DNA from 3 places in the Enterocloster clostridioformis genome. Region 2 is predicted to be linked to each of the others. Evidence: predicted binding sites of a transcription regulator. Region 2 holds the regulator's gene; each other region holds the start of a gene.
What was found. The regulator HrcA, encoded in region 2, represses chaperone genes, less so after heat shock. The targets are predictions, from matches to a motif close to TGTTAGCACTCNNNNNNNNNGAGTGCTAACA.
Positions count from the first base shown of each region.

Region 1 (4,906 bases), on a different contig from region 2:
GCCGGACGTCTACGAAAAGATTGCATATGTGGGAATGTTTAACGACTGGCTGATCCATAAGATGACCGGGATTCTGGCCGTGGAGCCGAGCAACGGCTCCACCACTGGACTATTCAGCCTCAAAAACAGATCCTGGGATTCCTCCATTGCCAGACGCTGCGGACTGCGCACCGACATGTTCCCTGAAGTAAGGGAATGCGGCTCCAGAGCCGGAACCGTGACCGCACAGTGCGAGGAACAGACAGGACTGGCCCAGGGAACGCCTGTGATTGTAGGCGGCGGCGACGCGCAGCTGGGCTGTATCGGAGTAGGTGTTGTGAGGCCGAACCAGGCGGCTGTGTTCGGCGGAAGCTTCTGGCAGTATGAATACAATACAGCGGACGGCAGAACAGACGAGGAATGCAGAGTCCGGGTCAACTGCCACGCGGTGCCGAATGTATGGCAGTACGAAGCCCTGGCATTCAAGCCCGGCCTCGTGATGCGCTGGTTCCGGGACGGCTTCTGCCAGGCGGAAAAAGAGATTGCAAAGCTGAAGGGCACGGACCCCTATGATGTGATGAACGAGTACGCGAAGGACATTGCCGCAGGTTCCTACGGTATGATGTGTGTTTTCTCCGATGTTATGAACTTCATCAACTGGAAACACGCCTCACCTACCTTTACCAACTTCGAGCTGGATCCGGTGCGGTTTTCAAAATATACCTTCTACCGCGCAATCCTGGAAAATACAGCCATGGTAACCAAGGGCCATCTGGACCTGGTGCGCGAGGCAACCGGGAACCAGCCCGAGGATATCATTTTCGCCGGAGGCGCTTCCAAGAGCCCGCTGTGGTGCCAGATTTTATCCGATGTTCTGGGACTTCCGGTAAAGGTTCCGGCTGTCAAAGAAGCAACCGCCCTGGGCGCCGCGATTCTGGCAGGCTGCGGGGTCGGCATCTATAAAGATATGTCAGAAGCAGCAGAAAAACTGGTAAAATGGGATACCACCTATGTTCCGGATTCCGCCAATCATCAGCTCTACTGTGAAATGTACGAACAATGGCGCAGCGTTTACAAGGCTTCGCTGAATCTGTGCAGCCAGAATCTGACGAGGAGCATGTGGGCTGCCCCGGGATTATAAAACAGGAGGAATAGCAGAAAATGTTTATTGTAAATGAAAATGAAAAAGAGTACCGTTTTGGGGACAGCGGCCCCAAGTACCTGATGAAAGGCCCCAGAATGAATTTTGCCGTGGTCCAGTTCCAGTCAGGCCAGGATTTCAAGGCCCATTACCACAATATCATGGAGGAAGATTTCTTTATACTCGAGGGCGAAATCAATATCGTGGTGGACGGAACCGTACACCACTTAAAACAGGGCGACCTGATCCACATCGAACCGCTGGAAGTCCACTACTGCTTCAACCCATATGAGCGGACCGTGAAAATGATTTCCACTCTGGCTCCGTTCCAGGAGACGGATAAGGTGGAGATAGAGGATTATAAATTTTATGAAAAGAGTGTCAGTCGGCAAGCGTAATATGACAGCAAAAGAGGGACTATCGGTGACGATGGTCCCTCTTTTGCGTTGAGCGGTAAAAGGCAAAATCCACAGGGCTGCCTTATAAATACCTTCTTAATGTACTTCAAACTTTTTTTATAATTTTATTAGCACTCACCTCTTGACAGTGCTAACAATCGTGTTATAATACAAACATAAAGTAAATAAAAACAAACAGTTCTATGAGCGAGGAGGATATAACGATGATGTTAATACCAAGAAGAAACTACGGACTTAATTTATTTGATGACTTTTTCAATGACCCATTCTTTACCAGCGCCTCCGAAAAGGGCGAGGACGCCAAGAAGCTTCCGGTGATGCGCACCGACATCATGGAGAAGGATGGAAACTATATTTTAGAGATTGAACTTCCAGGATTTAAGAAGGAAGATATCCGGGCAGAGCTTAAGGACGGATATCTGACCGTCAGCGCGGATATAACCAAATCCAGCGAGGACAAGGATGACAAGGGTACCCTGATTCACAAGGAACGCTATACCAGTTCATGTAAGAGAACCTTCTTTGTAGGCGAGCAGATTCGCCAGGAAGATATCAAGGCTGGTTTTGAAAATGGCATACTGAGGCTTCAGGTGCCAAAGGATGCGCCGAAGGTGGAGGAGACACCGAAGTATATTGATATTCTGTAATCATCATTGAGTGCCCACACTCCTTTTATATATATTAACCCTGATAAAGGACACAGCCGGTAATCGCCCCCACCCCCATCCCGGCTGTGTCCTTTTCGGCTTTTTTATATTCTTTATTTCATCCTATGCTTTCCACAAAAGCCGATCCTCCTTGATGGTGGCCAGTACCCTGATATTCCGTATCTCATCTGTCCCTGTTTCCAGTGGATTCTGTTCCAGCACCACAAAATCCGCCTTTTTTCCGGGTGTGACAGTTCCCTTCTCATTTTCTTCAAAATACTGGTATGCCCCGTTGACCGTCACTGCCTTAAGCGCATCCCAGACCGGAATGCGTTCCTCTGGTCCCAGCACCTTTCCCTCCCTGGTACGCCGGTTTACGGCGCACCACAGGGTCTCCATCATGTCCGGCATGATAACCGGGCTGTCCTGGTGCAGGGTGAAACAAATGCCCTCCTTTAGGGCCGAAGCAGCCGGACTGATGCGTCCTGCCCGCTCCAAACCAAAATTGCGCACGTGGATATCTCCCCAGTGGTATACATGGGCCAGGAAAAAGGAGGGAATGACACCCAGTTTTTTTACCCGCTCCAGCTGATCAAGCCCCAAAAGCTGGGCATGGATCATGACCGGCCGGATATCGCCCCTGTAAAAACCGGGCTTTCTGCTGTGCCCGCTCCCCAGCTCCCTGTAGACTGTTTCCAACTGGTCCATATACTGCTCTGCCGCCATATCACCGTTGCAATGGGCCAGAAGCTGCATGTCTTCCAGCTCTGCCTTCAAAACATTTTCCTTTACCTGACTGTCCTCCAGGGTATTATAGCCCCGGTAATTCTCTTTTGTTTCATAGGTCTCCGGGCACGTATCTCCCTGTCCCTTTTCCCGCACATCCGGCGTTTCCGGCAGATAGGGTGTCCGCATCCATGCCGTCCTTCCCTGGGGTGAGCCGTCCAGGAACATTTTATACCCGCCTATCTTCATATGCCCCTTATAGTTCTTTATATGGCTTTCAAATGTATTCCGGGCAGCATCACTGTCCCGGATATCCATATAGGAGATTAAATCCAGCTTTAAAAGTCCTGATTTCAGCAGCATCTGGTACAGCGGAACCAGCCGGCCTGCCATCAATCCCTCCTGGACCGTGGTGATTCCATAGGAAGCATAGAGCTCCTGGGCGCGGCCATAGGCAGTCAGAAAGTCCTCCGCCGACGGCATGGGGACGCGTCCCTGGAAGCCTAAGAATGCATTTTCCTCCATATATCCGGTCGGCAGCCCGCCTTCCATTTCTATGACGCCGCCCTGAGGCGCCTGTGTCTGTCCGGTTACACCCAGCAGGTTGAGGGCCATGGTGTTAAACACCCCCATATGACCTGACTGGTGTTTCAGTATTAATGGATTCTGAGGCGATGCCTGGTCCAGGACCTTCCTGCGGGGATGGCTGTGCTCCTTCAGGCGGTTATGGTCATAGCCGGATGCCGTGACCCATTTTCCTTCCGGAATCTTCTTGTCCGCAATGTATTGCCGGATGCATGTCAGAATGTCCTCAAAGCTGCGCGCCCCGCTCAGGTCCGCTTCCATTGTATGGCTGGCACAGGCAGTAAAATGGCTGTGGGAATCTATGAAGCCCGGCAGCATCACCCTTCCCTGCAAATCCAGCCTGCGGGTCTTATCCCCCGCCCTTTCCTTTATCTTTTCCCATGTCCCTGTCTCCAGGATTCTTCCGTCTTCCGTCAGCACGGCTTCCACCCGGGGGCATCTGTCCTCCATTGTAAGAATGGTGCCGTTATAGTAAAGCGTCTGCGCCATGTCCCGTCCTCCTGTTCTATGAATTGACTTTCCCTGTTTTTCTTAGTATAGTACCTATATCATAATACGCTGTACTGAAAGTATGCACATAAAAGGAGTTTCTTATGATACGCACTTGTATAACATGGATTAAAAAGCGCCCTGTCCTCTCACTCTTTTTCCTGATACTTATGTATCTGGTAATTGGGGCCGCGGCGCCTTTCTGTCACTATAAGCCGATCTCCCAGGAAACAGAAGAAACGGTATCGGCTGAGAGCTTCTATCAGGAGGGAGACAGTTCGGACCGCGCCATGATACTGGAAACCAATCAGAGCGCCTGGGATGAACGGATGCGCCTGATGAACCTGGCCAGGGAACGGATTATACTGTCCACCTTTGATTTCAGGGACGGCGATAGCCCCAGGGACCTGATGGCAGTCATGCTTCACAAGGCCGACCAGGGAGTCAGCATAAAGATACTGGTGGACGGGTTCTCCGGCCTGGTGCGCATGGAACCCTGCAAGCTTTTCTATGCCCTGTCCAGCCATCCAAACATTGAAATCAAGATTTACAACAAAATGAATCCCCTGCTTCCGTGGAAAACCCAGGGAAGGATGCATGACAAGTACGTGATTGTGGATGACTACGGATATATACTTGGAGGCCGGAATACCTTTGATTATTTCATCGGTTCCTATCCCACGGATTCCAGAAGCCATGATCGGGAGGTCCTGGTCTACAATACAGCCCACGGCACAGACAAGGGGCGGGACAGCTCCCTGTATCAGGTGGAAGATTATTTTGAGCAGGTATGGAATCTGGATGTGTCCACCCTGTTCCACGACAGCCAAACGACAGCAGACAGGACCTCTGTCCGGAATGCCGCGGCCATGCTGAGGGAGCGCTATAAGGTTCTGGCCATGAAATATCCGGAACTGCTG
Region 1 is NZ_JAIWZC010000002.1:166,416-171,321, forward strand. It holds gene lsrK (autoinducer-2 kinase) at 1-1,120, shown strand, start outside; gene LA360_RS27860 (cupin domain-containing protein) at 1,141-1,518, shown strand; gene LA360_RS27865 (Hsp20/alpha crystallin family protein) at 1,743-2,186, shown strand; gene LA360_RS27870 (amidohydrolase) at 2,310-3,986, opposite strand; gene LA360_RS27875 (phospholipase D family protein) at 4,091-4,906, shown strand, end outside.
Region 1: the regulator HrcA is predicted to act here: its motif matches at 1,645-1,675, upstream of LA360_RS27865 (Hsp20/alpha crystallin family protein).

Region 2 (4,906 bases):
CCAGGTCTATAATAATACCTCTGCCGATGATAAATCCACCCAGGCCGTAAAGGAGACTTACGGAAAGATGCTGTTTTACGAGGATAAACCCATTGAGGCGTTTTATTTCTCCACCTCCTGCGGCCGTACGGCGGATGCCGGCGTTTGGGGTACTGACAGCGGAAAATATCCCTATCTGAGGGCCGCGGAGGTAAAAGAGGGAGGAAAGAGCCTGGGAAAGGAAGATAACGATGGCTTTGAATCCTATATTAAGAGGGAGGATGTGATTGCCTATGACACCTCTTATCCCATGTTCCGCTGGCAGACAGACCTTCCGGCCGACGTGGCTTCCGCCCAGATAAGCGGAGCGGGCCAGATACAGGATATGACCATAACAGACAGGGGACCGGGGGGCATAGCAGGCGAGCTTACAGTCACGGGCACTGACGGTACCGTTACAATCAAAGGACAGTCCTCCATACGCGCTACACTGGGAAATCCGTCCCTGATTATCACCAAGAAGGACGGGGGGACCATGACCGGAAACGCCACTCTTCCCAGCGCCTTTATCGCCATTGAGAAGAGGACGGGGGAGGATGGAGGCGTTTCCTTCCATATATATGGAGGCGGCTTCGGCCACGGAGTGGGCATGAGCCAGAATGGGGCTCAGGGCATGGCAAAGACAGGAAAAGGTTACAAGCAGATCTTAGACTTTTTCTATCACGGCACGGAGCTGCGGGAGTGCAGTGAGAGCTAGACCGTGTTTTGGAAATGAAAAGAACAACCCGGAAAAAGCCTTAAAGACTCTTACCGGGTTGTTCTTTTCATTTCTGTAAATTATGTTTTTGGTTAAAAGAATGCCTTATGACTGGACCAGATAGACCTCTGCGTTCTGGGTGCCGTGCTGACGTGTCTCGGCATGGGTGTTGAAGAAGATGTCAATGTGATTGCCTCTGACGGCTCCGCCGCGGTCCTCCGCTGTGTAGACCACGCCGTTTATCATTACCTTGGAGCCATAGGGAATTACCCGGGGGTCCACGGCAATGGTGTGGCCGGCAGTGGCCACGGCGCCGGTGCAGGTGTGGCGTCCCCAGCCCTCTGAACAGGCCCCGCATGGACAATACCCCGTTGTCTTGAATACGCCCAGTGGAATCAGGTTCTGGGCCTCGGCAGCAGGGGCTTCCTGTCTGGCATCGGGATTGCCGTTGGTGTAGGTCCTGGGGTTGGAGAAATCACTGTCTCCCACATAGCCTTCTACCAGATAGACGCCATCGGGCAGGGTGCTCCAGTCCATATTGAGGGTAAAGGCGTGGCAGCCATTGCCCTTGCCGCTGCCGTACAGCTCGTCGCTGTATTCCCCGGCTGTCATTCTCTGAGAGAAAACTTCCTCACCTGTATTCTTATCTTTGATGGATATCCGTACGTTAAGCGCATCATCAGGTGTGCTGCTGTTGTAAGCCCAACCGCTGATGGTGGTGCTGTTCACTGTTTTGAACCTTCCCTTTGGCGCTGCTGCAAGGACTGTGATGGCAGTAGCCGCAAGCAGGCTGACGGTAAGGATGGCTCCGGTCAGTAAGTGTCTTAATTTCATGGTGTAATACCTCCTATTGCTCAAGTAATAATTAGAAAAAGATTTTTAACACATTAATAAATAATATGTAATACTTTTGTAATATATGAGCAATAAACAAGTTTTTATCATATTTTTTTTACCTTGTCAAGGAAAAATATGGAAATAGCACCATTTTCGTCTGAAAATGACAGGATTTTGGTAAAAATTTCTGCTCCAGAAACCATTTCCCGGAGAAGGGCAAAAAACTACCAGGCTTATACGCCTGGTAGTTATTCCTCACATCATAAATCAATCCTGCACTAAGAATACCTCTGTAGTGTATGTACCTTTGGCCAGGGCTTCCTGGTGGGAGCCGTAATAAATATCGAGAATATTACCATTTACAAAAGAACCTTTGTCCTCCACCGTGTAGACGGTTCCGTCGATTTTCAGCTTAGTTCCAAGAGGAAAATAATTTAAATCAGCGGAAATGGTGTGGTTTGGGGTGGGAACCATGCCGGAGTAGGTAAGGTTATGACCGCCGGAGCACTGTTCGCAGCCGCAGTATCCTGTGATGGTAAACCGTCCAAGGGATGTCTCCCTGGGGGCCGGAGCTTCCTCCTTCTCTTCTTTTTGGACGCCTGGTCCCTGGGATATATATTCCTCTTCATCAACAACAGAGGCTCTGTGGTCTTTGGATTCCCGGGAACCGGAGGTTTCCTGAGACTCCTGGACATCCTGGACTGAGTCCTCAGACGTATCTGATGTACCGGCCTCCACTACGGTCACATCCGTTCCCACGGGCTCGTCGGCAAATGCCGGAAAGGCCGGCGTGAGACTGAATGCAGCCATGGCTGCGGCCAGAAGGGTTTTCTTAAAGTAATGCATACAACGACCTCGCAATCTTATGACATTGTTATGGTTTTATATGTCCTATAAAGTTGTATCTTCATTATATTACAAAAATGTTACTTGTCAAGTTAAAATAATTAAGCAAGTGTTACAAGAGTATAAAAAGTGGAGAGAAAAAGCTGCGAATTTGGAATATTTATGTAAAAAGTGGAGGGAGAACTCCATTATCTAGTTGATATGAAAGGGAAATGGCACATGATGTGCCGGCGGGTGAAGGGAAAACGCAAATAATATGAAAAGAATTTGGATTTATCTCTTGACAAATGACTCCAGAAGGAATATATTATGGAATGTAGATGTTAGCACTCCCGAACGTCGAGTGCTAATAATTGAAGAAAGGAAGGTGAGCAGATGCCATTGGATGCGCTCCTGGACGACAGGAAGGTCACTATATTAAAGGCCATCATCAAGACATATCTGGAAACCGGAGAGCCAGTGGGCTCCAGGACCATTTCCAAATATTCAGACCTTAAGCTCAGCTCTGCCACCATCCGCAATGAGATGTCAGACCTGGAAGAGATGGGGTATATCATACAGCCCCATACCTCGGCAGGGCGGATTCCTTCCGACAAAGGATACCGGTTCTATGTGGACCAGATTATGCTGGATAAGGAGAGCGAGGTAACCGAGTTTAAGGAGATGATGGTCCAGAAGGTTGATAAGCTGGAACTGGTTCTAAAGAAGATGGCCCAGGTGCTGGCTGCCAATACCAACTACGCGACCATGATCAGCGGCCCCAGTTATCACAAGACAAAGCTTAAGTTCATCCAGCTTTCCAAGATGGAAAAGCATAAGCTTTTGGTGGTTGTGGTGGTGGAAGGCAATATCATCAAGAACACCATGATTGATATTGAGGATAATCTCAGCGACGAGGAGCTCCTTAATCTGAACATCCTGCTTAACAGCAGCCTGAACGGGCTGACCATAGAGGAAATCAATCTGGATGTCATCAGCAAGCTGAAGGGCGATGCGGGAAATCACAGCCAGGTGGTGGACCTGGTCCTGAACGAGGTGGCGGAAGCCATCAAGGCAGGGGAAGAGGATCTGCAGATTTATACCAGCGGAGCCACCAACATATTCAAGTACCCTGAGCTTTCGGACGGCGACAAAGCCAGCCAGCTCATTGATACACTGGAACATAAAGAAGTGCTGCAGGAATTTGTGGCGGAAGTCAATTCCGGTACAGAGGAAGAAGCGGGCATTCAGGTTTATATCGGTGACGAGAGCCCGGTGCAGTCCATGAAGGACTGCAGTGTGGTCACTGCCAATTACGATTTGGGAGGAGGCCTGCGGGGAACCATCGGTATCATAGGACCCAAGCGAATGGATTATGAAAAGGTTCTTGGGACCCTGCGCAATCTGATGAATCAGCTGGATACAGCATTTAAAAAAGATGAAAGGTGATAAGCTGTGAGTGAAGATATGAAAGACGAAGAGTTAAAAAAGGAAGACGAGGCCCTGAAGGCAGAGCGGGCAGGGGGAAAAGACCAGGCTTCTGGGACCGGGGAGGCAAAGGAGACGGAAGCTTCTAATGATATCCCGGAGACACAGGAAAGCACCCCGGAGGAAACAGAGGAAACAGAGGAGAGCACAGAGCAGGCGCCTGCCAGTGAAACGGAAGAAAAAAAAGGATTCTTTAAGAAGAAAAAGGACCCCAGGGATGAAAAGATAGAGGAGCTCACTGACCGGGTGAAGCGGCAGATGGCGGAATTTGAGAATTTCCGCAAGCGGACAGACAAGGAAAAGTCCGCCATGTATGAGATGGGAGCCAAGGACATTATAGAGAGAATCCTTCCCGTCATCGACAATTTTGAGAGAGGCCTGGCAACTGTGCCTGAGGATGCAAAGGAAACACCTCTTGCGGAGGGCATGGAGAAGATATATAAGCAGTTCCGGAAAACACTGGAGGAAGCCGGCGTGAAAGCCATTGAGGCAGTAGGCCGGGAGTTTGACCCCAACTACCACAACGCGGTGATGCATGTGGATGATGATAGCCTGGGAGAGAACATAGTGGCGGAGGAACTGCAGAAGGGTTACATGTACAGGGACAGCGTGGTCAGACACAGTATGGTAAAAGTGGCAAATTGACATACCCAATAACAGAAATATATTCCACTAAAAATAATCAGGAGGAAAAGACTATGAGCAAGATTATCGGTATTGACTTAGGTACGACAAACAGCTGTGTGGCTGTTATGGAAGGCGGAAAACCAACTGTTATTGCCAACGCGGAGGGCGTAAGGACAACACCATCCGTTGTAGCATTCACAAAGACAGGAGAGAGGCTGATTGGCGAGCCCGCAAAGCGTCAGGCAGTTACCAACGCAGATAAAACCATCTCTTCCATCAAGCGCCACATGGGAACGGACTACAGAGTAGACATCGACGGAAAGAAGTACACTCCACAGGAGATTTCCGCTATGATTCTGCAGAAGCTGAAAGCAGACGCAGAGAGCTATCTGG
Region 2 is NZ_JAIWZC010000001.1:194,414-199,319, forward strand. It holds gene LA360_RS00855 (SpoIID/LytB domain-containing protein) at 1-736, shown strand, start outside; gene LA360_RS00860 (3D domain-containing protein) at 842-1,570, opposite strand; gene LA360_RS00865 (3D domain-containing protein) at 1,841-2,419, opposite strand; gene hrcA (heat-inducible transcriptional repressor HrcA) at 2,795-3,847, shown strand; gene grpE (nucleotide exchange factor GrpE) at 3,866-4,531, shown strand; gene dnaK (molecular chaperone DnaK) at 4,585-4,906, shown strand, end outside.

Region 3 (4,906 bases), 600 kb from region 2:
TGGACGTTGTGCCGGCGGGCGAGGGCTGGAGAGAGCCGCCCTTTGGCGGCCATATGGAAGACGGCGTCATATACGGCAGGGGAGTATTGGACAATAAAGGGCCTGTCATGGCCTGCCTGTACGGACTGGCCGCCGTCAAATCGCTGGGGCTAACCCTCAGGCATCCGGTGCGCATTATCTTCGGATGTGACGAAGAAACGGGATTCGAGGACCTCAGGTACTATCTGTCAAAAGAAAATCCTCCTGTATACGGATTTACGCCGGACTGCAAATATCCTGTGGTATACAGTGAGCGGGGAAGGGCAGTGGTGCGTATCATCGGCACAAGGGAATGCCTGGGTACATTTTTCGACTTTGTAAACAAATATTTTATCGGCGCCGGAAACACAGGCGACCGATTAGGTATTGACTACTACCATGAAGAATATGGTATGATGGAGATGCGCGGTTACAGACTGGGATTAGAGCCTGGCGGGAACACCGGCCATGGGAACTACACGGACACGGAAAACCTGGTATCCTTTGACGCCACCTTAAGCTACCCAGGCGGCATTGTCATCCAGGATATCATGAAGCCCATAACGGAAAAGGCAGAGGGCTGCGGCCTGAAGGCAAAGCTGGTGCAAAACTATGATCCGGTGGTTTTTGCCAAGGATTCGCCCATGGTAAAAGCCATGCAGGACAGCTATGAGCGGGTCACCGGCATGGACGGGACTCCCGTGACCACCACCGGCGGCACCTATGCCAAGGCCATGCCCGGAATCGTCCCATTTGGTCCCAGTTTTCCGGGCCAAAAGGGAATCAGCCACAATCCAAATGAGTGGATGACCGTGGACGACCTGGTAACCAACGCAAAAATATATGCACTGGCCCTGTACCGTCTCGCACAGCTTTAGGCCCTTGAGCGGCACTGGAATGACGTACAGGAAGAAGGAGAGGTTTTTATATGTTGGAGATATGCTGCGGCAGCTATTACGATGCCCTGCAGGCCGCGTCCGGAGGAGCCGGACGGATTGAACTGAACTGTGCCCTGCACTTGGGCGGGCTTACGCCCTCCCTGGCATCCCTGGAACTTGTGAAGGAACACTGCAATGTGAAAGTGATTGCCATGGTCCGGCCCAGAGGCGGCGGATTCTGTTACAGTGAAGAGGATTTCAATGTTATGCTCAGGGAATGCGAACATCTGGTCCGCCACGGAGCGGACGGCATTGCATTCGGCTGTCTGAGGGAGGACGCCTCCATTGACAGGGAACGGAATGCCCGGATGATTTCCATTATCCACAGCCATGGAAAGGAAGCCGTATTCCACCGGGCCTTTGACTGCACCTCCAACCCCTATGAATCCATAGAGACTCTGATTGAGCTGGGAGCTGACCGTCTTCTGACCAGCGGTCTGAAACCAAAGGCAGTGGAAGGAAAGGCTTTGTTGGGAGCCCTTCAGTCAGCTTACGGAAACAGTATTGAAATCCTTGCCGGAAGCGGCATCAATGCCTCCAATGCCAGAATGCTCATGGAAGAAACCGGAATAAGGCAGGTTCACAGCTCCTGCAAGGACTGGATGACGGACTCCACCACCACATCCAATGGAGTGACCTACGGCTTTGCAGAACCTCCTCATGCAAACTGCTATGACGTGGTGTCAGAGACACTGGTCCGCCAGCTCTTAGACAGCCTTGGGGAGTTGGGGAGATAGGACCATGATAGCAAAATACAAAAAGAACATACTGGTGAGAAGGCTCATAACCATCCTGGCAGTAGTGGCGTCGGCCCTGCTGCAGACCTATGTGATTCAGGCATTCATACGGCCGGCCAACCTTCTGTCCAGCGGATTTACCGGTGTGGCCATCCTCATTGACAGGATTGCCTCCCTCTACGGGCACAATATTTCCACCTCCCTGGGAATGCTGGTCCTCAATATACCGGTGGCCGTTCTCTGCAGCCGGAGCATCAGCATGCGTTTTACCTTTTATTCCATGCTGCAGGTGTTCCTGGCCAGCTTCTTTCTCAAAATATGCAGCTTTGAACCTCTGTTCAACGATGTGCTTCTGGATGTGGTCTTCGGCGGTTTCCTGTACGGACTGTCCATTGCCATTGCCTTAAGGGGAAACGCCTCCACAGGCGGCACGGACTTCATTGCTCTGTATGTTTCCAATAAGACAGGACGGACCATATGGGAATATGTGTTTGCAGGCAACTGCGTGATTCTCTGCATCTTCGGATACATGTTCGGATGGCTGTATGCGGGATATTCCATCCTGTTCCAGTTCGTATCCACCAAAGCCATCTCTGCCTTTCATCACAGATATGAACGGGTTACGCTGCAGATTACCACCACTAAGGCACAGGACATCATAAACCAGTATGTAAAACAATACAGACACGGCATATCCTGTGTGGACGCGGTGGGCGGTTACAGTCATAAGAAGATGTATCTGCTTCACACCGTGGTATCCTCCTATGAGGTGAACGACATTGTGCATCTCATGCGGGAACAGGATCCTCATGTCATTGTCAATATGATTAAAACGGAAAACTTTTACGGCGGATTTTATCAGGCGCCCATTGAATAATGCTGCCGCGCGGCAGATTGATAGGGCCGGAAAGGTATCACTGATTTACATAAAATTTTTATGTAAATATTTTTGCAAAGATTTTACAAAATATGCCTCTCAGAATTTACAGAGATTTTATATAATGAAATCACAATATGAAATTCAGGAGGCGTGCGGTATGAAATCATTTAAAATCATAAAGGAATATTGGCGTCTGGCAATTCTCGGACTGGCCTATACAGCCGTGTTCGCCGCCGCCATCACAATCATAATCAGATAGTCAAAAGCAGCCGGCTGAATCGCAGCCGGCTGCTTTTTTCCGAATCCTGTTCCGTTTATACCGCAAATTTCGCAAGTCTGTTTTTTATATCCCTGGAGCCATCCTCATCAATGTGAAGAATCAGCTCCACTGTGCGGGATACCGCCAGGTAAAGAACTCCCAGAACGGACTTGGCGTCTACCATACAGCTGCCATACTTAATATCTGCATCACAGTCATAATGGCTCAGTGTATTCACAAAATCTACCACCTGTTCCGGCTGTTCAAACTTAACTAACATACTTGTCATAATCTTACACTCCTTTGCATATCACCGGCTTCTGTTTCCCGCCGGACTTGTCATATGGTGTTGTTATAAGTATAGGAGCCCTGCATGGATTTTTCCATGGTAAGATCTTTGGATTTCCTGTAATATTTCACGTTTTTCGCCTGATTTAAGGAAGATCAGGAAATAAAATGTTAAATCCGTATCCCGTCAACCGGCAGCACCATGATTACAGCCAGATATATGCACGGACTGCAACCGCTCCCATCATAACTAAAAACATGATTCCCAAACCAGCCATGTCACTCCACAACTCTTTCTTCATATCAATACGCCTCCTTCATATGCCTTATCACTTCTTTGGATGACATTATAGCGGCACCATAGGGTTTAAAGATTCCATATCCAAATCATGGGCTATATATAAAGATTCCATGAGGAAATGTTTAAATCATTGACAGAGACTGCAAATGCCAAAATGTGAAAAAAATGTGAATTTAGCACTCAACCCTTGACTTTGCTAATAATACGTGTTATATTACACATAGAACAAAGGAGGAGGAAAGAAAAAGATGAAATGAGATGTATTTCATAAATTCCTTTCCATCCGGTTCCAGTACAATCTATAACAGCCTCATAGATTATTAAATAAAGGAGAGATGACATATGTTGATGCCTAGTATTTTTGGAGAAAACTTATTGGATGACTTTTTTGATTACTCATTCGGCAGCCACAAGACATTCGATATGATGAATACCGATATCAAGGATACTGAAAATGGCTATGAGATAACCATGAACATGCCCGGTGTCAAAAAAGAAGATGTAAAGGCAGAGCTCAAGGACGGATATCTGACCATACAGGCCACAACAGATTCCAGCAAGGATGAGAAGGATTCCAACGGAACCTACATCCGCAGAGAGCGTTATACCGGTTCCTGCAGCAGAAGCTTCTATGTAGGTGACGCAGTGACCCGGGAGGACATCAAGGCTAAATTTGAGGACGGCACCCTGAAGATGCTGGTTCCCAAGAAAGAAGCAAAACCGGCCGTGGAGGAGAAAAAGTATATTGCAATCGAAGGTTAACATGATAGGTGACAGACCGAAACATACATGGCTCCCGGAAACAGTTTTGGGAGCCGCACAGAAAACAAAGGAGGAATGATGTATGTTAATGCCCAGTATTTTTGGTGAAAACATGTTTGATGAATTTTTCAGGGATCCATTTTTTGACGACAGAGATATGAAAAAGCTGGAGAAAAAAATATATGGACGCAGAGGCAAAAACCTGATGAAAACCGACATCCGTGAAACAGATACAGAATATGAGCTGGAAATGGATTTGCCGGGATTTAAGAAAGACGAAATCAAGGTATCCCTCAAGGACGGATATCTGACCATCTGCGCTGCCAAAGGCTTGGATAAGGATGAGCAGGAGAAGAACAGCGGCAGATATATCCGCCAGGAGCGTTATGCCGGCAACTGTGAGAGAAGCTTCTATGTGGGCGGGGACGTGACTGACGAGGATATAAAGGGTGAATTCAAACACGGCATCCTGAGACTGTCCATTCCCAAGAAGGATGCAAAGTCACTGGCAGAGGAGAAGAAGTATATATCCATTGAGGGATAACCCTGACATAACAAAACAGAACCCCGCAGTTCCGGTGATTGTGGCATCACATCATTGGGGCCGCGGGGCTCCTTTTTTATGTCCGGTATTTTCTTCATTCTCCTGATTATGTGCAGTTTGCGGGCATAAAGCCCGGCAGCAAAAGCAGAGTCATCGATATTAGGAATTTTGCAAGGGAA
Region 3 is NZ_JAIWZC010000001.1:796,664-801,569, forward strand. It holds gene LA360_RS03630 (Sapep family Mn(2+)-dependent dipeptidase) at 1-896, shown strand, start outside; gene LA360_RS03635 (copper homeostasis protein CutC) at 947-1,693, shown strand; gene LA360_RS03640 (YitT family protein) at 1,698-2,570, shown strand; gene LA360_RS03645 (HPr family phosphocarrier protein) at 2,888-3,121, opposite strand; gene LA360_RS03650 (Hsp20/alpha crystallin family protein) at 3,764-4,183, shown strand; gene LA360_RS03655 (Hsp20/alpha crystallin family protein) at 4,266-4,727, shown strand.
Region 3: the regulator HrcA is predicted to act here: its motif matches at 3,593-3,623, upstream of LA360_RS03650 (Hsp20/alpha crystallin family protein).